DNA from 3 places in the Dyadobacter sp. HNCC25DJ187 genome. Region 1 is predicted to be linked to each of the others. Evidence: riboswitches for the same ligand, from Rfam matches in the RefSeq annotation. Region 1 holds a riboswitch; each other region holds the start of a gene.
What was found. Region 1 has a riboswitch for S-adenosylmethionine ahead of AC1XUE_RS08220 (homoserine O-acetyltransferase family protein). Riboswitches for the same ligand answer to the same signal wherever they lie in the genome.

Region 1 (7,228 bases):
ACAGCGTCTACAAAAAAAATGAGGGCTATTTGAAAGAAATGCGTGATCTGAAACTTTCTACGAATGTATGGACAGTGAATGATGAGGCAACCATGAAATGGTTTTTAGAGAGAAATGTAGATTTTATCACCACCAACGAGCCTGAGTTACTTTTGAAGATTACAAAATAATCCGGCTTAGATTACCAGTATATCAAAGGAATGGTTTCGGATTAAATCCGGAATTATTCCTTTTTACATATACGGTATTTTCATTTTTTACCGTACTTGCTCATCGCTTCTCGTATCTTCTCTTCCCGGTTAGCAGGGTTTGGATGCGTACTCATGAATTCCATTTCTCTTTTCGGAGATTGAGCCAGAATTTTCATCACTGCCAACAAAGCTTCCGGCTTATAACCAGCTGCAATCATATATTTCACCCCAAAGTCATCCGATTCGAGCTCGTCACTTCTTCCGTAGCTCAAATCAATAAGTCGTGCTACATAACGTGCGGTCTGTGCGAATGAATAATCCCCGCCCGCAACGCCGGCCGCTCCTGCCAATCCTTGTAGCAAATCTCCTTTTGCCATTTGTTCCGCAGCATGTCTGCCAATTACATGTCCTATTTCATGACCCAGCACACCGGCGATTTCATCATCCGTTTTAAGCTGCTTCAATAATCCGGCTGTGATGAATATTTGTCCACCCGGCAACGCAAAAGCATTGATCGTTTTTTCATCTGCCAGCACATGGAAATCAAATTGATACGGCGACTTGTCCGCTTCGGAATGATTCACCAGTTTTTTGCCAATTGTCTTTATTTTTGCTTGTAAAGCTCTGTCGTGATGCAAACCACCGAATTCAACTGCCATTTGGGGAGCGGATTGAAGGCCAAGTTGGATTTCTTCTTCCGGTGTGAGTCCCACACGTTGTTTTTCTCCCGTAACCGGATTTACCTGCGTTTTGCTGAAATAGCTATACAGCATGCCCACAATAATCAGAAGGGCGAGTATCAGCTTTGCTCCTATTTTACGCATGGCGGAAAGTTAAAATTTTAAATTAAATAAAAAAGTCCTGCACACATGTACAGGACTGGCAATAAGAAAAAGTTTGTAATTGTTATTCCAATCGTGCAGACTGAAGCTGACCATTGGTTTGTTGCCAGGCCTTAATTACCTGTGCTAATTGCTTATACTCGATTAAAAAACCATCGTGTCCATACAGGGAATCAATTTCCTGGAAAACTGCGTCAGGAATGTGTCTGGCAATGAATTGCTGCTCTGTAAGCGGGAACAATAAGTCAGATTTAATTCCTAATACGAGCGTTTTAGCTTTCACCATACCCAGCGCATGCACGATTCCTCCCCTGTTTCTGCCTACATTATGTGAATCCATAATCTTTGACAAAGTCCAGTAGGAATAAGCATTAAACCTTTTCATAAACTTATCTCCCTGGTATTGCTGGTAGGAAGATGCCCGAAAATCATCAATCTGATCAGGATTGTCGCGCGCCTGGGTAAAATTATAGGTATCGTAATTCCGGTATGATAAAAGTGCCATCGAACGGGCTGCTCTCATGCCAAGCTTCCCTCCTTCTTCATGGTCTTCTTTAAAACTGGGATCAGCCTCAATAGCCATACGCTGTGATTCGTTGAACGCGATTCCCCACGGCGAATGCAATGCGTTGGAAGCGATCAGAATCAGTTCTTCAAACAGATCAGGAACTTCCACTGCCCATTCCAGTGCCTGTTGTCCGCCCAATGAGCCTCCTATACATATATTGATTTTTTTGATTTGCAACTCCTGACGGAGTATGTCCAGTGTACCTACAACATCTTTGACAGTAATGACAGGAAAGTCGCGGTAATATGGCTTTTGCGTCAATGGGTTAACGGAAGCCGGCCCGGTAGAGCCATATGCTGATCCCAATACATTGACACAAACAATAAAGTACTTGGCGGGATCAAAATATTTCCCTTCCCCTACCAGTCCATCCCACCATTCAGCGGCAAAAGCATTCCCTGTAAGCGCATGGCATATCCACACAATATTATCTTCTGCCTCATTCCTGGTTCCAAGCGTAGTGTAAGCGAGCTCAAAGCCAGGTAATTCGCGACCTAGTTCAAGAGAATAAGTATATGGATATCTGAATATTTTTTGTTCCGCTTGCATAAGTGCCAGAGCACAGGTTTTAATTATAGATCATTTAAAAACGTATATCCAGTGTATAAAACACAAGCTATACGAAAACCCACCTAATGAAAAACGGTTTCAGCGTCAGATACGAGATTAAAGCCATCCGGCTTACGGAAATTTCTAACTGTAAGTTCTTTTACGAATTGAATTTATATCTCCTAAATAACTTAGGTGGGAATTAGCACCTTTCTCCTATTTGGTAGCAGGTTGCCAGAGGTTCCTAGAGCCCATTCTCTCGCCTCTTCTTTATAAATCAATCGCTGATTAGTGAAGCAATTGACTTGATAGCACAATATTAAGGCCGGATGTCTGAAAAAACAAATTCCTCATCGAATTATTTGAATGGGTATATGCGTACATTTGCATCTTGTCTTCATTTCCTATGGCACAACATTATCGTTTCAATAAAGAGCAAGCATCGCGACGCCCGGGCGTAACGCCGCTGAAAGATGCTATTGAGCAAATGCTGGACAAGTACAAATTGAGAAATCGATTCGACCAATCCTATGTAGTTGCACATTGGGATAAAATTATGGGTGATGCGATTGCTTCCAGGACAAAGAAGGTCTTTATCAAAGACCGTACACTTTTTCTTCAAATTGAATCAGCCCCACTTCGTAATGAACTGGTGCGTGCGAAATACAAAATCATTGAATTAATCAACCGGGAAATGAAAAGCGACCTTGTAGCAGAAGTCGTATTTATTTAACTATCCGTCCCGGAATGAAAGTATGCTCTTCCGATGCAACCAAAAAACAACTCTATTAATCCGATTGTATTTCCTCCGTTTTTAAAACCGGGTGATAAAGTGGGTATTGTAGCTCCCGCCAGCGTGGTCAGATATGATGATTTAACGGATGGCATTGCTATGTTGCGCGATCAGTGGAATCTCAAAGTCATAGAGGGCACTACCATCAAGAGCAGCTTTCATCAGTTTTCCGCTAGTGATGATGACAGGCTTCTGGATCTGCAGCGTATGCTTGACAATCCTGAAATTAAAGCCATCATTGCGGCACGGGGAGGATATGGCTGTTCAAGAATTATTGATCAGCTGGATTATACCCAATTCTTAAAATCACCCAAATGGATCGTCGGATTCAGTGACCTGACAGCTTTGCTGGCCGGTATGTATCAAACCGGATTCGCCGGCATGCACGCTCCGATGGTCAAAACGATGTCCCTATCCGGAGCAACCGAAGCTGCGGAGTCACTAAAAAGCGCATTGTTTGGCCATTTACCTGAATATTATATTCCTGCACATGACCTCAACCGCGAAGGTTCGGCTTACGGACAACTGATTGGCGGTAATCTTTGCCTTTTTGCTCATCTCATTGGCTCACCTACCGATACAGATACAACAGGAAAAATCCTTTTCATTGAGGATGTTAATGAGTATATGTACAACCTGGACCGGATGATGATCCAACTGAAGCGTTCAGGAAAGCTACATCATTTGGCCGGACTGATTGTAGGGCAGTTCTCAGACATGCGAGATAATATTTCACCATCATTCGGTAAAGATGCAAATGCGATCATAGCAGAACACACATCTGCATATACTTATCCGGTTTGTTACGATTTCCCTTGCGGTCATGTAGCTGATAACCGTACGATGATCGTGGGTGCCTCAGCACACCTGGAAGTCAAAACAGACGGAGTTTCGCTCCGTTTTGAACACCCCTCAACGAACTCAATATAGATCAATCATGATGGAAACTTTCAAAAATCAGGTTGTCTGGATTACAGGTGCTTCTTCTGGTATCGGAGAAGCAATAGCCATGGCATTCGCCCAGCAGGGAGCCAGACTTGTACTCACCTCACGAAGAGAAGAAGAACTGATTCGTGTGGGCAAATTAACCGGACTTCCGGAGACTTCCATATTGATAATACCTATGGATGTGACCGACTTCGAAAAGGCAAAGCCTGCAGCGGAACTGATCATTCAGACATTCGGCCAGATAGATATTATGGTACATAATGCCGGTGTAAGTCAGCGTTCCTACATCGTTGATACTGATCTGGATGTATACCGCAAATTGATGGATGTGGATTTTTATAGTACCGTAGCCATTACAAAAGCGGTACTGCCGTATATGATCAAACAGCAAAGTGGCCATTTTATCGTAATAAGTAGTGTGGCTGGCAAAATAGGCACCATTATGCGCTCTGGTTATAACGCAGCCAAGCACGCATTGCATGGCTTTTACGATTCACTCAGAGCTGAGGGATATAAGGATAATATCAAAGTAACTACGGTTTGCCCGGGATACATCCGCACCAATATTTCTCTGAATGCACTGAATGAATCCGGTAGTAAATTTGGCAAAATGGATTCTAACCAGGCCAATGGTATTCCGGCGGAAGAATGTGCCAGGCAAATCCTTCAGGCCGTCCGGAAGGATAAGAAAGAAATATATATAGGTGGATTGAAGGAGGTAGCAGCTATCTATCTGAAGCGCTTTTTACCAAACGTTCTGTTTGATCAGGTGAGGAAAAATATACCGGAATAATTCTCCCGTCTGCATGTGTAAGCAGGCTGCACGGCTTTGCGGAAAGACGGCTTTACTTTAAAGTAGTTTTCCTTCAACCGTTCAGCCCGCTAAAGCGTTCAGACCAGACAACTACAACGGAAGAATATACCGGAGTAATGGTTATGGGTTAAGGGTTAATGGCCGAGGGTTCAATCGTCCCTCATTAACCATTAACAACTAATAATCAACCCTTATTTCCTCCCCTCCATATAGTCCGTCGCTAACCTACTAAGCGACCTCACGCCTAGCACCAACCCGCTTTCATCAATATAAAAATCAGGGGTGTGATGGGGAGCTGCTTCTAAAGGATTTTTCCCCTTCGGCATTCCTCCCAAAAAGAAGAAAAAACCAGGCACCTTTTGCTGAAAATAGGAGAAGTCTTCCGCTCCTGTTTTTGCTGATGTCAGGATTACGTTTTCCTTCCCTGCAACACTTTGCAAAGTTCCCACCATTTTCTCCGTAAGCGGTATGTCATTGAACGTAACCGGATACAGCACGTCAATTTTTACGTCGGCTGTAGCACCCGCACTTTCAGCAATATTTGTTGATATTTCGGTAACCCGTTTATGTACATGGGTGTGCATTTCTTCATCAAAAGTTCTGATGGTGCCGATCATTTTCACTTCTTCAGGAATGATGTTCTGCCTGATTCCGCCATGTATTGCACCCACAGTTACTACGGCCGGGGCTTTTGTAATATCAAGGTTACGGCTTACGATCGTCTGCAGGCCGGTTACAATCTGGGCAGATGTAACGATAGGATCCACGCCTGACCATGGATAAGCGCCATGTGTTTGCTTTCCTTTTACATCAATACTGAAAAAATCTACAGCAGCCATGGTTGCACCCGGCTTATAGGCAATCGTATTCACTTCGGTTTGCGAATTGATGTGCAAGCCAAAAATAGCATCCACTTTCGGATTTTCGAGTACGCCTTCTTTCACCATTAGCTTCGCTCCGCCTTCTTCACCTTCCGGTGCTCCCTCTTCGGCTGGCTGAAAAATGAATTTCACTGTTCCTTTCAGTTCAGACTTGACCGAAGCCAGTACCTCCGCTACACCCATTAATATCGCAACATGCGTATCATGACCACAGGCATGCATGACACCTGTAGTTTGTCCGTTATACTCCGCTTTCACATTAGATTTGAATGGCACATCTACTCTTTCTGTAACAGGCAATCCATCCATATCCGCTCTGAGTGCCACAACAGGTCCGGGCTTACCCCCTTTTAGCAAACCCACCACACCGGTATGAGCCACGCCTGTTTGTACTTCAATACCTAATTGCTTAAGGTGGGCTGCTATTTTTTCGGCGGTTTTAAATTCACGGTTCCCCAATTCAGGATTTTGGTGTAAATCGCGGCGCCAAGCCACCACCTTTGATTCCAGGGACTGCGCCTTCTGATCAATCTTTGCATTCAGATTTTGGGCAGAAGCAAAAAACCCGGAAAGAGCAAGAAAGGAAAATGGCAAAATTGCTTTCAGATTCATAGGAATGAAATAGTGAATATTCAAAAAGTTACAATCGAAATAAAAATTTCCAGTTTGACAAAAAGATAAGAAACAATCTTTTAAATCAGTCTATTAGTTATAAAAATACCTTGAAACACAAAGGGCTACCTCTTTCGAGACAGCCCTTTGTAAAATTGATTAGGACGATTACTTATCCCAGAAGATTTTCACCTGCTGGTTGGGTTTCTGCGCTGGTACGCCGACAGGATTCGTGTCAACCTCAGACTGTGGATAATAGAGAGAACGTGGTACGGCAGGTTCCATTGGGTTCGCTGGCAGAGTCAAAGCCGGATAACCTGTTCTTCTGTAATCGGTCCATGGTTCTACTGCTACACCGTAAAGAGCTACATATTTTTCCTCAATAATCTGTTTGATCATTGCTTCACTGGCTCCTGCTAGTGTGCCATTCGTTGTCAGGTAAGTGGCAATAGTAGCATCAGCTACCCCGGCACTTTTCATGCTTGCGGTGATACCTTTAGTGAACCACTCCTGAGCAACTCCATTAGCGCCACGTGCCGCAGCTTCTGCTCTGATAAAGCAGTATTCTGCGTAAGTCAGCAGCCGGATTGGAGCTGCACCAGTGTAGGTGAGAGCTGTTGCCTGAATACCGCCATCAGCATTAGGAGTAGGTGTGCCCGACACTGCTCCACGGAGATATGTATGCATCCGAGAGTAATTTACAGTAGTAGGGTCTCCGGCCTTCACCCCTTTGTAATTCGTAGAACCGTAAGGGAATGTTGTAAAGTAACTTGCTCTTCTCGGGTCAGACTTCAGATTCATCATGTCCACCAACTGAGACGCAGCAAAAAGGTAATTTGCTCTGCTGATTTCGAAGGCGTGGATTGGATTACGTCTATTCGCTTCATCTAAAAAGGACATTTGAAAACTATCTTCATTCCCCTCCATAAATACCGCATCGGATCCTACCAGACTATTAATTTGCTGCGTCATGAACGCAGGATCTACTTTGCTATAATGGATGTAGATTCGCAGCTTTAATGTATTCGCA
Region 2 (7,228 bases), 340 kb from region 1:
GTACATCTCCTTTTCTGTCAATAATAATGGTTGTCGGGAATGCCATCATGCGATTCAAAGCAGGCAGTTTCTCTGACGCCACTTTCTTGTCTGCGATACCACCGAACAGGATATCATACTCGATACCATATTTCTTTTTCAGCGTTCCCAGCGTATATTTGGCATAAGCCAGATCATCCTTCTGCTCAAAACCAATGGCAATGGCTTCTACTCCACGTTCTTTATTGGCTTTGTACCATGGAGCCAGGAAGGTAGTCTGATCGGTACAGTTAGGACACCATGTCCCGATGATTTCTACAATGACCACTTTGCCTTTGTATTTGTCGTCGCTCAATGACACATTTTTTCCGTCTAGGTCAGGCAATGTAAAATCCAGTTTGCTGTACCCCTCCTTCAGAAATGTCAGTTTATAAGGATCCGGTAAAGATGCCTGCGCATTTTTACTTCCTTCGAATTTAGTATTGTCATAAATACCGGAGCTGATCACCCCCGTGATAGAACCGTCTTCATTGATCTTACCCTTGTATACCCTTGGGTTTGGTCCTGAGAAGTGAGAAAGTACAAACTCATCACCCTGTACCACACCTTCCAGCTCGCGGCTGTCGCCCACTGTCGACATCACCACGCCTGTCAACTTATTACCTTCCTGTTTCAGGATCGCAATGTTGTCCGGCATTTTTGCCTTGCTGTACACGGCCAGATCCCATTTCCCGGATAAATTATGTTTAGTAGGTTGTTCCTTTCCTTTTTCTACAAATCTGTAGTCCTTTCCATGTTCTGCTGAAAACGGTAGTGCGCTTCCACGGAAACCCGGAACCAGACTTCTGTATTCTCCCGTAATCTTCCCGTCCGACTCCACATTGGCTACCAACGCAGCATCATAGGTATTCATCTTCACGAAGATCGAATCTCCGCTCAACTTGGTCACTTTGAAATCATCGCGTCTTGTACCGTTCAGCAACGTCAACACCGGATGGTCTTTGTCTTTGTTATTATACTCGAAATTGAAAGGGATTCTGGTTTCGCTGATCACGAACTCCCCTCTCCAAATACCCTGCTTCGGAGATTTACCGGCTGAATGGTCGTCGGCGAAGGCGAAGCTGCTCAAAAACGTGGCCCCTGCTAACGCCACAGACTTGATCTGGTTGATTTTCATACAAGTTGATTTGAAAAGATTATAAAATGATTACAATACCACCATCCGGAGGAAGTTCCGAAAGGCTTACTCAAACCGGGGACATTTGCAGGATTTCCCCCGGCACTCAGCGTTTCATGATAAGATCAGCATGCTGTGTTATCCTAAAACCTGTGGCAAATATAGAGCGTCAAAAAAATGATCACAATCATTTGTCTATTAATTTTATAGATTTAATGGATTTATCCGATTTCATACCACCAAATCAGTTGCAAGGCCCTGAAAGCCATTCTACTTTTGCACCCTACACACGCCAACTGATTTTGTTTCTGAAAGAATACGTGTGCCAGTTTAATCCTTTTTACTCAAATAATCATGTCTGAAAAAGAGACCAATGGGCTATCCTCGCCATGGGAAGCCTACGAACAAATCGCCGTGCGCGCAGCTTTGGTATATGCTGTGGTAAGCACTATTCCTTTTAATCCGGAGTTTTACAAGCAGAACTTTGACGCCGGTTTCAATGTCAACGCTTACCCCTTCCGTTGGCTGGATGTCGTATCCCAAAACAAACCCTGGTTTTTTGCGAGCCAGGAGGGAAAGAATTACACTGGGTGGTTTATTACTGTACTGGTATGTATCGCTGCAGGTCTGCTCTGGCAACAGATCGATAAAAGACGAAAAAATGATGAACAGGTGTACTATTGGTTTTATGCCGCCGCAAGATACGGTGTAGCCTTGCGCATGTCGTGGTTTGCATGGGCCAAAGTGTTTCCTGTGCAAATGCCCTTTCCGACGATCAGTCAGCTTAATACAAATTTGGGAGACTTCACGCCTGGTAAATTGTATTGGCTCACGACCGGCGTTTCCCCTGTGTTCGAAGTCTTCGCAGGGATATTTGAACTGGTAGCGACACTGCTGCTGTTGTCCCGTCGCACGACCACGCTTGGAGCATTGATGATGATCGCGATTTTATTACCTATCTGGTTTGTGAATATTGGCTACAATGCCGGTGTGGAACTCACGAGCCTGCATCTGCTGAGCCTTTCTCTACTGCTTCTGGTTCGAGATGCAAATAAGTTTTATCAGATTGTTATTGAATACAAAGCGGTTGCACTTACTTACGTTCAACAGTTTGAACTACCGGCTACCTGGTATAAATATGCCAGACTGACTTTGAAATACGGTTTCATTTTACTTTTCGTAGTTTATCGTGGTTTTGGGTATTGGAACCTGTATGCAAGTGGAAAATCATTCAAACTTCCTCTCGAAAATGGACTTGCGGGAATCAGTGGTTTTTACAAGGTGTCTGAATTCAAACTCAATGACAGGTTTGTTCCCGAGGCTACTGGTGACACGACAAGATGGCAAAATGTGGTATTTGAAAAGTTCAATTCAATCAGCATACAACTTGACAAGCCGTTTAAGCTCAATACAAAAAATTCCATTCGTACGACAGAATACTACGGGAATATTGGCAGGCATTACTACGGCTACGAAGCAGATACAATCAACAAGGTATTCAAACTTAAAAACCGTGCTGACAGTACCATACAACTAACGCTTAGGTACGAACCACGTGATTCCGACCAGTTCGTACTATCAGGTATAAATGAAAACAAAGACTCCATTTTTGTTGTTTTGAAGAAGATTGATAAGAAATACCCGCTGGAAGAGAAAAGAGGATGGTGATCGGCTACTTACGGTTCTGTGGTACAATTCCCGATTTAGTCCAAAATATCAAGTCTGTTTTTTGATAATCAGGAAATCTTGAACTTACCTTTGCATCGTCTTACAATTACTTCCTGCAAAGTAAATACGGATTTATACAGAAAGAGGGAGAGACAGGCTCATTGAACTCTTAGCAACTTTCCAGGGTGGAATAAGTGCTAACCTGCCTAAGTTTTAGGAACTATAAATTTACAAAATCATGCACAACATCTTTTGTTCAACTCGTCCTGTTCTATGTCGTTCTAACAGCCAAGGGAAATGCTGCCCGAATGACAAGTGGCGAAGCTAATTGCAAAGCGCCGTGAGCAACAACCCGGTCGGGATTAGCAGATCCTGATCGGATTTACCAAGCTCATTTACTCTATAAAATCAATAGAATTAATATATTAAACAAAAACAACATGAAAAAGATACTTATTCCAATACTCTCACTGACTGCTTTCGGGCTGGTATCATTCACCGGACCCACAGATAAAAACGTGAAAGAGTCTTCTTACGCAGTGGATGCAAAACAAAGTAAGCTGGTTTGGCATGCTAAAAAAGTAACCGGCGAACATTCAGGAACGGCACCGATCAGGCAGGGATCGCTCATCCTGAACGATGGTAAACTGAAAGGCGGCAACTTTGAAATCAACCTGAAAGACCTGACTGTTACGGACATTACTGATCCGGAATACAACGCAAAACTGGTTGGTCACTTGAAAAATGACGACTTCTTTGCTGTCGACAAACATCCGGTAGCCAAATTGCAGATCGTATCGGCTACGCCTTCCGGGACCAACAAATACGATGTAAAGGGAAAACTGACGATTAAAGGAGTAACCAACGACATCACGTTCCCGGCAGAGGTAATCAGCAACGGCAAAGAAATAACCGGCAAAGCTAAAATCGCCATTGACAGAACCAAATATGATATCAAGTACAACTCAAAAAGCGTATTCTCATCCATCGGTGATAAAGCAATAGATGACATTTTCAACCTGGATATATCACTCGTAGCGGCAGAAACAGGCGCTACGGCAAAGGTCAAAACCAAGTAAACTTTTCTGATTTGATGATGCGCTGGCTTGGTAGTTAAAACTACGCTTTTATAAAGATCTCAAAAATCGACCGGAACTGCAGGCTCCCCCGTCCTTTAAAGGTCAATGTAAAAGTGCCGTGCATCATCAAATCAGAACAACGTTTACAGCATCACGTTAATATCTCCCTGACCGCACTTTATTCAAACCAGATCCGAATTTCTGGTATACATTACAAGTCAGCAGCCTGACTCCCATTTACAGCTTTTAAAATCCCGAAGCTTTCCACTGGCTTCCAAAACTGTCATTGAATGAAAAACTACTTTTTACTTATTTTACTTTTCATCGCCACAGCATCGCTCGCCCAACAGCGCATCATCACAGGCCGGGTGACCGCCACTGAAAATGGAGAGCCGCTGCCCGGAGTCAACGTCACGATCAAAAATACCCGTCAGGGAACCATTTCCGACGCAGACGGAAAATTCACATTACCGGTAATCAAAGGCGAAATTCTGATTTTTTCTTTCATCGGATTTCTTCCCCGCGAAGTCCCGATCCAAGCTTCCAATGAATACAATGTGGCACTTCAGGCAAGTACGCACACATTGGGCGAAGTACAGGTTGTAGGCTCACGCAATGCGAACCGTACCAAACTCGATTCTCCTGTTCCTGTCGATGTAATCGATCTGAAACCATTGCTAGAATCAGCGCCGCAGGTCAGTATAACGCAGTTGCTGCAATACGTATCGCCCTCTTTTCACTCCGTAAATGGAAGTAACGCCGGGGATGCCGGATCGGCGCTCAACCTTTCTCAACTCAGAGGATTGGGGGTAGATCAGGTGCTGGTACTTGTAAATGGCAAGCGTCGTCACAAAAGCTCCAACATCAACTGGGGTGGATTGGGTAACGGTGCCACAGGTTATGACCTCAACTCCATACCTACTGCCGCCATTGAACGAGTTGAAATTCTGAGAGATGGAGCCGCTGCACAGTATGGTTCCGATGCTATTGCAGGTGTAATCAACATAGTCCTTAGTAAAAGCACCGAACAATTGACGATCAGCTCTACTGCCACTACCCGCCGGCGTGGTGATGGCACCAGCACCCGCACCAACGCCAATTATGGTTTTGCTTTGGGTAAAACAGGTGGCTATCTGAATGCCACAGCAGAATTTGCAACACAGGCTATTTCGTTATTGCCTGGAAGGGACGATGCCGGATTATACCTGGGACCAGTGTACGGAGGCGGTGCTAACACCCGTAATTACGATGCTATATACACCAAAGAAATTGACGAAGCAATTCTGGCAAGCAGAGGTATTGACCGCCACTTTTTCGACCGTCGTGCAAGTGGATCGAACAAAGCGAAGGATGCACTTTTATTTTTTAATGCAGCAATTCCTTTACGGCAAAATGCGGAAGTTTATGCTTTCGGGGGAATCAGCCACAGGAATTCACAATTCACTGCCGTATACCGTTTGCCGGGGTGGACTGAACGAAATAACTCCTTCCTGTATCCTGACGGCTTTCTGCCTGCGATGGAAAACATCATATCAGATAAATCGCTGGCAGTCGGTGTGAAAGGTAAAATCCGCGACTGGGATGTGGATATTTCGAATGTATATGGAAAGAATGATTTTGGCAATGTAATCACTAATTCATTGAATGCAAGTTTGGGTTTGAAAACACCAAGAACATTCGATGCCGGAAGCTATAATGCAAGCCAGAATACAGGAAGTATAGACATCAGCCGGTACTTCGATAAAGCACTAAAAGGAATAAATGTAGCCTTTGGTGCTCAATACCGGGTTGAGACCTATCAGATCATTGCAGGTGAGTCTGCTTCCTACTCCAAAGGAGATTTGAGAACCGTATGGGGACTGGATACAACGGCAGCAGGCATTATCTACAACACGAATGAAGGACAGATCGGATTGAACGGACTTTCTCCGGGCTCTCAGATCCACGCAGGTTTCCGTCCTGAAAATGCTGTGAACGTAAATCGCTCGATCTTGGCCGGATACGCAGATGTGGAAGCAAACATTACACAAAACTGGCTGGTTTCAGGTGCATTACGTCTGGAGAATTTTTCAGGATTAGGCAATGTAACGACCTATAAAATTGCTTCCAAATTCAATATCACCGATCAGCTAGGTATCCGCGGATCTCACAATACAGGCTTCAGAGCTCCGGATCTTGCACAGTATTATTATACCGAAACATCAACCAGTTTCCAGCAGGGACGCGCTATCGATCAGGTCACGGCATCTAACCAGAGTGCAGCAACCCGCGCACTCGGCTTCCCGACACTTACACCTGAAAAATCAAAAGGTTATACACTGGGGATCACCACGCAGCCCTTCAGAAATTTTGAACTGACTGCTGATGCTTATCTTGTAGATGTGAATAATCGTGTAGGGAACACCGGTAACTTTTCCGCAACGGATGTGAACCTGCCACTTGAAGTGCGTAATTTATTCGTGCAAACAGGAACCACTCAGGCAAAATTCTTCTACAACTCTTTCAGTACAAGAACAAAAGGATTGGAAATCACAGGTAGCTATAAGACACCATTCCGCAACGGAGCACTTACATTATTGTTGGGAGCCAATTTTGTAAGAAATGAAGTAACCAGCGTGAACACACCGGCAGGACTAGAAGCTTACCGCTATATCATTTTCAATGACGGTGAAAAAGCAAGGGTAACCTCACACATTCCGGGTCAGAAAATAAACGTTCAGGGAACCTATAAACTGGGAAAACTCACTTACATGGCACGCGCAATTTATTTTGGCTCGGTGACCAGTGCATCTTCACTAAACGCCAATTTTCCGCAGCCGGACTACTTCTACCAGAAACTGAAACCGATATGGGTCGTGGATGCCTCAGTGGCTTATTCGTTTACAAAATCGTTGCAAGGTGTAATTGGTGTAAACAATGCTTTCAATCAATTGGGCGATTATACCGATCCTTCTCTGAATCCACGTAACAATCCTTCAATCATAGGCTTGCAGAACGGTAGTGCAGGCATACAGCCTTTCGTAAGAATCACAGCCAAACTATAAAATCCATCATTCGTTAATTCTCAGCACAATGAAAATAAACACATTTAAATTATCGAAACGGATACAGTCTGCGCTGCTGGTAGTAGTTGGCGTGACCGCACTTACAAGCTGCGAAGACACCTCTTACCTGGACATAGACGCCGCAGACCGTCCTCCTCTTAGTGCTTACATCAGTTTTGTGAATGCCCGCCCTGTTAATTCAGCCATTAGTTTCTGGACATTTACAGACAAGATCACCCCTACACCCGTGGCGATTAATCAGGCTTCAGCGTACTACCCTA
Region 3 (7,228 bases), 1.6 Mb from region 1:
TCCCATTCCGGGAACTACAAGTAATTCAAAATCTTTCTCGGCCTTGATCAACGCATCAGCAACGCGGTAGGTCGACTCAGGAGGAACATTGGTATCTGCTTCACCTACGATCAGCAGCAGATCGCCTTGTAACTTGGCGGCATTGGTGATGTTAGACTGCTCATCATAATGCTTGCCCAGCGGATAGCCCATCCATTGCTCATTCCACCACTGTTTGTCGACGCGGTTGTCGTGGCAGCCACAGGCAGATACTGCCGCGTCATAAAAGTTGGGATGAAATAGCAGAGCTCCCAGTGAATTCTGCCCGCCAGCAGAGGTTCCGTATACACCTACCTTAGTATCGTCAACATGCGGATACTTCGCTGCCAGCGCTTTCATCCATGCGATACGGTCAGGAAAACCACCATCTGCCAGATTTTGCCAGCAAACATCATGAAATGCTTTTGACCTGTTGGAGGTGCCCATACCATCCATCTGTACCACGATAAAGCCCAACTCCGCCATGCTTTGCATTTCACCATAATGACGGAACGCCTTGGGTGTAAACGAGTCCTGTGGACCCGCGTAGATATTTTCAATAATCGGATACTTTTTCTTCGGATCAAAATTGCTCGGGCGGTAAACGATACCCCATATGTCGGTTTTGCCATCCCGTCCTTTTGCCTTGAAAATTTCCGGTAGTTTGAAACCCAGCGCGAGGTATCCAGATATATCCGCTTCTTCCAACTTGCTGACCAATGAGCCATCAGCAGTGCGGCGTAATTCTGTTACAGGCGGCGACATCATTGTAGAATAGTTATCCAGATACAGACTTCTGTCCGGCGAGAAAGACAGCTGATGCGTGGCCTTGGCATGGTCAGTCAGTTTCACCAGACCTGTACCATCAAACTTAATTCGGTAATAATGGATATGATAAGGATCTTCATCCTGATTCATGCCACTGGCGCGAAACCATATTTCTCTCTTGGCTGTGTCGACACTGTCGATGTCGCGCACTACCCAGTCACCCTTTGTGATCTGGTTTTTCTCTTTACCGGTCAGTTCATCCACGAGATATATGTGCCTCCATCCGTCTTTCTCCGACACCCAGATAATCTCATTTTTTTCGGGCTGATAATGCGTGTAAATCATATTCTGGTAGATGAAAGTATTTGTTTTTTCATCTATCACGTTTCGAGTGTCTCCGGTTGCAGCATCGACGTCAATTACTCTGAAACGCTGATGTCCGCGGTCTGCTTTTTCATAAGTAAAATGCGTGTTATCGTTGTGTCTCCAACGGATCACGGGTGCATTAAAAAAGTCTATCGCTTCCGATTTCACTTTAACCGTTTTACCCGATTTTACATGGAGGACGTGCATTTCATAACTGGTAAACTCATCGCCAGGCTGCGCGTATCCGCGGGTTTTCACTTCGCCTCTTGTGGTATTAGGGAGAGAGGAAAGAATGATGCTGATCTGTCGTTCTTCCTGGGGCGTAATGCGGTAGCAAACAATATAGGCGCCATCTGGTGACCAGCTTAACTCACCATATGGTTTGAGCGGATTACCATCAAATGTAAGCTGAGCTGTTTTTTTGCCATCTGGCGTACTGAGATAGATATTACCGTTTTTTACAAATGCTTTTTGCTTTTTGTCAGGCGAAATGCTATCAGCTCTGAAGCGCTGCCAACGGCTTCTCTGGCGTGTCCAGCCCAGCTCCTTAGGCTTATTTACAGCAGGTTTATCAATTTTAACCGCTTTATCGGTTTCCGTGTTGTAGGAAAACCATTTCCCTTTACTTTGTATATACAAGGTTTTCCCAGGCTCATCAATGCGAATATCCTGTAACATGAGTTTAGGACCCGAAAAAGTGCTGTCGGTGGCTTTGCTCAACGCCTGAGCTATTTTCTGATTATCGAAAAGTTTGGTTTTCTTTCCCTGAGATGCATATATATACTCTGTAAGGCTATCCTTAAGTACGTTTTTATACCAAAATGACTGGCCATCTGCCTGCCAGCCTGGCTGAACATTCGATTTGAGTACGCTTCCCTTGGATAAAGAGTCTGAAAGCTCCATCCTTTTATAGGAAGCAAGTAGCTCTGCCTGGCTTGGCTTGTAGGCAGGCAACGATTTTTGTGCTTCGCATTCTATTCCAGTCAGAATAGCCAAAAGAGCCCCAACACCGGCTACTGAGTTCCTCGTGAATTTTGTAAAAGCGGTCATTTGTAATGAGTGAGTATGGAATTGTTTAGGCAATAGTTTTCCTGTCTTTCTTTTTGGGAAAGTTTTTTTTATTCAAAGTCAGGTTTCGTTATGTGGTATTTGACGCTGTCAGGCTTTTTTACCTTACTGCTTTCCGCCAGTATTTTGGGCTATCATCGCTTGCTGCATGCATTTCCTTTCTCTGCTTTTATTCCTCAAGCTTGTGGTTTCTCATCTCTGAAACCGCCGGAGTTGTCAGGTTGAACGGATCTACAATAACCAGGCTGGCGAATAGCCTATAAATTCTTGTTTTATTCTATTTGTAAAATTACCGTTATGTTACGCCATAAACTTGGTGGTATTTAGCGGCTTTTTTACCGATATTAACTTGTATGGATGCAAGGTTTGGTACAATGCCAATTTGAAGGCATTATATTCCGTATATCAGCCAAAACGTAAAATAAAATAAGTAATGCTGTTTTTGGATTCGATAAAGTGTTGTAAAGAAGTACCGGGAAGTGATGAAAACCGAAGAATAGCTTCAAAATACAGAAAAATCAAGCAGGTTATTCATCGGTTCGAATGAGGAGGATTGTTAAAATCCGTATTTCCATTTTTGGGCAATAGCTATCGCGGTCTGAAGCATTTCGGGTGCCCACTGTTCAATATGCCACGCTGAAGAACGCAGGGAAGATGCGTGCAGCATTTGTTGAGCGTGCTGTAAATCCGTAGCACACTCAAGAATTTGAGAAAGTTGTTGCTGTTGTTCATAGAGAAGCATATCCTCGACAGGCATCGAACTAATATTGACGGAAGTATTGGGCAGGAATTCGTTCGTAACTGTCAGGTTGTATGTTCGTAAGTGTGACTTAACGATAGCGTCCATTCGATTAAAATCTGACCGAAAATGAATTTGACTCTCTTCGGTGGCCAGTGCGGAGCCAAGCTGTTCGAGCACGACGAATTTCAGGTTGGGGCACAGTGGGATGGTTTCGTTCAGTAATTGAAAAACTTCCTCAGGAACGGCGTCATCATGTGTATCACGTCGGATCAACTTATCAGAAGCGAGTGCCTGTTCCCAACTTCCACCCGAAATATGGATTTCACGGACCCTCTCTAATGGATAAGCCGCAAGTAGTTGCCGGGCAGGGATATTAAAATTATGTATTTGGCAATAGACATTATGCAGATCAAGTATCAGGAACCCGTTCACTTTTTCGGTTAATTGATCAAGAAAATCTCCTTGCTTTTGCACTTCATCATAGGAATAAGCAAAAGCCAGATTTTCTAAGCCGACTGGGCATTGGCACACATCCTGAATCCGCGCCAGTCGATCTGCACCTAAATCAACTGTGTTTTGAGTAAAGGGTATGCTGATCGGAGCTCCCTTGTGAAAGTCGGTGCCGGTCATAAAACCAAAATGCTCAGATATATGATCGAATTGAAAGTCACTGCAAAATTTTGCCAGTTTATTGAGCCATTGTTGCTGCTCAGGCAGCCACTTTCCGGAAAATATGGAAAAATAAACACCGTGACCAACGAGCCGGTTGTTGCGAGCGTATTCAGCAACCAGTTCTACGAACCACGAAGGGATTTGCTCATACTTATGTAAGGCATCGAACGACCATTCGATTGCCTCAATTTTTTCCATCTCAAAAAGAGGAATGGACGCCAACAGAATATTGGCGTCCAGATTACATGATAGGGATGAGTAAATTTCACGCATGGAATGGATTTTATCTTATCAGCCCATACCACAACCCGGACATGGATCTACCTGTTTATTCTTGGTGACTCTTTCTCCTTCCGGATTGACGTCACTCACGCTGCAGGCTGTTACTGATGTAACTACCACAGCAGCCACTACGGCTTGTAAAACTGCTTTCGGAATTTTCATACGGCCAATACAATTATATTTTATAAAAGTTTCAGAATGATGATGCAGAACGGCCGGTAATGGTTGTAAACGAATCAACTTTTTTTGTAATTATTCTGTCCTTTTCAAATGAAGCTGTTGCCTGGCACGATCCAGGGTTACACAACAATTAATCAATAAATTAATATTACCTGACCGCATGTGATTCAGGATGTTGACCATTTCATGTAGATAAACGCGTGCAAAGCCCGGATCACCTTCAACGATGGATCGGGCGTTGTCCGTCAAATCAGCATATTTAATAGAATGTACAATGGCCGTGGTTTTTCCAAGCCTTTCCACTTCCCGTTTTTTTCTTTCTCTTCGATTTAGGTCCGGATAGGTTTCTTTCGTAAAAACATCGGTAATACCAATAACACCCTCCATAATAAATGACACCAATGCCTGGCTATAGCCCGTGGTGGTCAAATGGTCCTTCAGGTTGGCCGGCGCACAATCGGTATCTTCCAATAAATCGTGACACAGTGCGATTTCAATTGCACCTTCCGTTTTTTCATGAGCTGCCACCAATTTGGCCACTGCAACCAGATGATGCCAGTAGGGCAGTGGCTCATACTTTCTCTGCTGATCGCCGTGCCAATGTTTTACAAATTCTAAAAGTTTATGTTGTCTTGAAGTCAGATCCATACCACACTATTTTTGTTTCAGCTTATAAAGCCAAAAAAAATATACCGCTAAAATTTGTGTTTCTCAAAACATTAATATTACTTTGCCTATCGATTTAGTAGATTTATTGAGAATGAAGGGAGAGGTTAGGCTCTGTGATCTTCTGGCAACCTATTATCTTATTAAGGTGCCCCAACCTAATTCTATTGATAAATCCCGATATCCCACAAAGTAAGTGTTGGAGGCAATCACCGGTGGTTGTCTTGATTTTATGGAATTTTAATTTTTAGATTGTACATGGAGATATATTGTGATAATGCAGCAACTACTTCCCTTGACCCTTTGGTAATTGAAGCTATATTGCCCTATCTGACTCATCATTATGGGAATCCTTCGTCTTCACATTGGGCTGGCAGGACCGCCCGTGAGGCTATTCATGCATCCAGGCAAAAGGTAGCAAGCTTAATCGGAGCTTCAGCTGAAGAAATATTTTTTATGTCGGGAGCTACAGAGGCTAATAACCTGGCATTGACAGGCGCTATCCGATCAAATGATATCAGCCATGTCATCACCAGCAAAATTGAACATAAAGCTGTTTTACAGCATCTGTCGCATCACGAAAAGGCAGGAGATATAGAGGTCAGCTATGTGAAACTGGATGATTTTGGCAATGTGGATCTCAGACATCTGGAGGTATTGCTGGATCATAACCCACAATCACTGATCAGTCTGATGCATGGAAATAATGAAATAGGTAACATTACCAATATTAAAACCGTGGGGGAACTGGCTGAAAAGTACAATGCTGTATTTCATACGGACACCACGCAAACCATGGGCAAACTTCTCATCAACGTTTCTGAAGTGAATGTGGATTTTTTAGTAGGATCTGCACATAAGTTTCATGGTCCAAAGGGAATCGGCTTCATATATATCAACAAGCGAAATCAGATTAAGCCGCTCATTGTCGGAGGCGGTCAGGAGAACGGACAGCGAGGCGGAACGGAAAATGTTGCCGGTATCGTCGGCCTTGCCAAGGCACTGGAGGTGGCCTACAAAAGCAGGGCGGTTGTACAAAATCACGTAGCAACTTTGAAGAAACATTTGATAGCAAGTTTGGATGACCTCACTATCGGCGGGATTACATTCAACGGTGAAAGCCGTTCTGAAAGTAAAGGTCTTTCTAATATTGTAAGTGTTGCATTTCCTGCTTTACTTTCAGGAAGCCTGGTAAACCAGCTGGATCAGTTAGGAATCGCGGTGTCGGGTGGCAGTGCATGTTCGAATCTGCGGACCGGCGGTTCACATGTGATCAGCGCTATATATAAAAATCCTGATAAAGAAATCGTACGATTTTCTTTTAGCAAATTTAACACATTGGAGGAGGTGGATCACATTATTAAAGCGATCATCAGAATTTACCAGTCTGATCAGGCAGAAGATGTGCTGTCATTACAAGCTTCTATTCCGCTTGCATCATAAACTTGTACGAGCCAGTCTGCGATACAGGCAGACTGGCTCGTGTTATTAATTGAGATGACTGAATCGTTGCAGCCATAATTTTTTAAACTTGTCTATGCAATTGTACTTGAGCTTGGAGTACTTCACCGGGTCAGTTTCTCCAATTTTTTTGCCAATTTCTTCGGGCTTAAATCCCCAGTAAGCCCAATCCATAATTATTTCCCTGCAAGGTGAGCACATTCTGTCTAACAGCCTGATAATCTGACCCATCTCTTCCCTGGCTTCTATTTGTCCGGTAATATTCTGCGCTTCATCTCCTAATTCCGGGACCTCATCCATATACTCAATTTTACTTGATGCATGCTTTCGAATAAAGTCAACGGTTTTAAAATATAATATTTTGTAGAAATAGGTAGAAAGGCGACTATCTCCCCTAAAGGTTTCATTTTCAATGTGCTTTAATACCAGCATAACTGTGTCGGTATATAGATCACCCAGTGCAGTTTCGTTGAGTCCGGTCTCTGAATGAATTTTAAAAATATACCCTTTATATCCGTTAATGAGCTGATTAACACTTTTTTCTCTTTCAACACCACCATTTCTGAGTGCCAGAATCAGTGCTGTTTCATCATAATTACTTTGAAAATAATTCATAATGGTTTTCCATGTTTGGTTACGAATTGTGTCCTGATGATAGGATTATTCGGCCAGCGGAAAATCAACTTAAACGAAATGTATCGGCATACAGATTCCTTTTGTATCAAAAGTTAATTCTTGACACAATCAAATCATTTTGCCAAACTGTCGCAAACAGTGGATTTACAGATCATTGTTTCAACTACATCATCGTCCAGCATATAAAATATATCATCAGAACCTTTAAAGCGGGTTCCATGAAGTAGAACTAGAAACGTTGAGTGGTTGTGTTGCCGGAATGGCTGGGATGTTGATGTAATTACGAAAGTATTGATCTGGCTGACCAGACACAGAAATACTATGTGGATGACTTGGGAATATGTGAGTTGGTAGTCATCTGCAGCTTAG

Region 2: linked by a shared signal. The riboswitch ahead of AC1XUE_RS06820 (YceI family protein) and the one ahead of AC1XUE_RS08220 (homoserine O-acetyltransferase family protein) in region 1 are both predicted to bind S-adenosylmethionine.
Region 3: linked by a shared signal. The riboswitch ahead of AC1XUE_RS01330 (cysteine desulfurase family protein) and the one ahead of AC1XUE_RS08220 (homoserine O-acetyltransferase family protein) in region 1 are both predicted to bind S-adenosylmethionine.

Annotation. Positions count from the first base shown of each region.
Region 1 covers NZ_JBXHAT010000001.1:1,985,807-1,993,034, forward strand. Annotated here, with positions in the region: gene AC1XUE_RS08210 (glycerophosphodiester phosphodiesterase) at 1-170, shown strand, start outside; gene AC1XUE_RS08215 (M48 family metalloprotease) at 251-1,015, opposite strand; gene AC1XUE_RS08220 (homoserine O-acetyltransferase family protein) at 1,098-2,150, opposite strand; SAM riboswitch class I at 2,321-2,429, opposite strand; gene AC1XUE_RS08225 (DciA family protein) at 2,557-2,883, shown strand; gene AC1XUE_RS08230 (S66 peptidase family protein) at 2,917-3,873, shown strand; gene AC1XUE_RS08235 (SDR family oxidoreductase) at 3,884-4,684, shown strand; gene AC1XUE_RS08240 (amidohydrolase) at 4,897-6,198, opposite strand; gene AC1XUE_RS08245 (SusD/RagB family nutrient-binding outer membrane lipoprotein) at 6,367-7,228, opposite strand, start outside.
Region 2 covers NZ_JBXHAT010000001.1:1,641,828-1,649,055, forward strand. Annotated here, with positions in the region: gene AC1XUE_RS06810 (peroxiredoxin family protein) at 1-1,156, opposite strand, end outside; gene AC1XUE_RS06815 (hypothetical protein) at 1,511-2,824, shown strand; SAM riboswitch class I at 2,954-3,053, shown strand; gene AC1XUE_RS06820 (YceI family protein) at 3,265-3,903, shown strand; gene AC1XUE_RS06825 (TonB-dependent receptor) at 4,194-6,947, shown strand; gene AC1XUE_RS06830 (DUF4397 domain-containing protein) at 6,976-7,228, shown strand, end outside.
Region 3 covers NZ_JBXHAT010000001.1:346,440-353,667, forward strand. Annotated here, with positions in the region: gene AC1XUE_RS01310 (S9 family peptidase) at 1-2,202, opposite strand, end outside; gene AC1XUE_RS01315 (multinuclear nonheme iron-dependent oxidase) at 2,777-3,907, opposite strand; gene AC1XUE_RS01320 (chryseobasin-related MNIO class RiPP peptide) at 3,926-4,078, opposite strand; gene AC1XUE_RS01325 (HD domain-containing protein) at 4,169-4,744, opposite strand; SAM riboswitch class I at 4,845-4,939, shown strand; gene AC1XUE_RS01330 (cysteine desulfurase family protein) at 5,021-6,205, shown strand; gene AC1XUE_RS01335 (RNA polymerase sigma factor) at 6,251-6,838, opposite strand.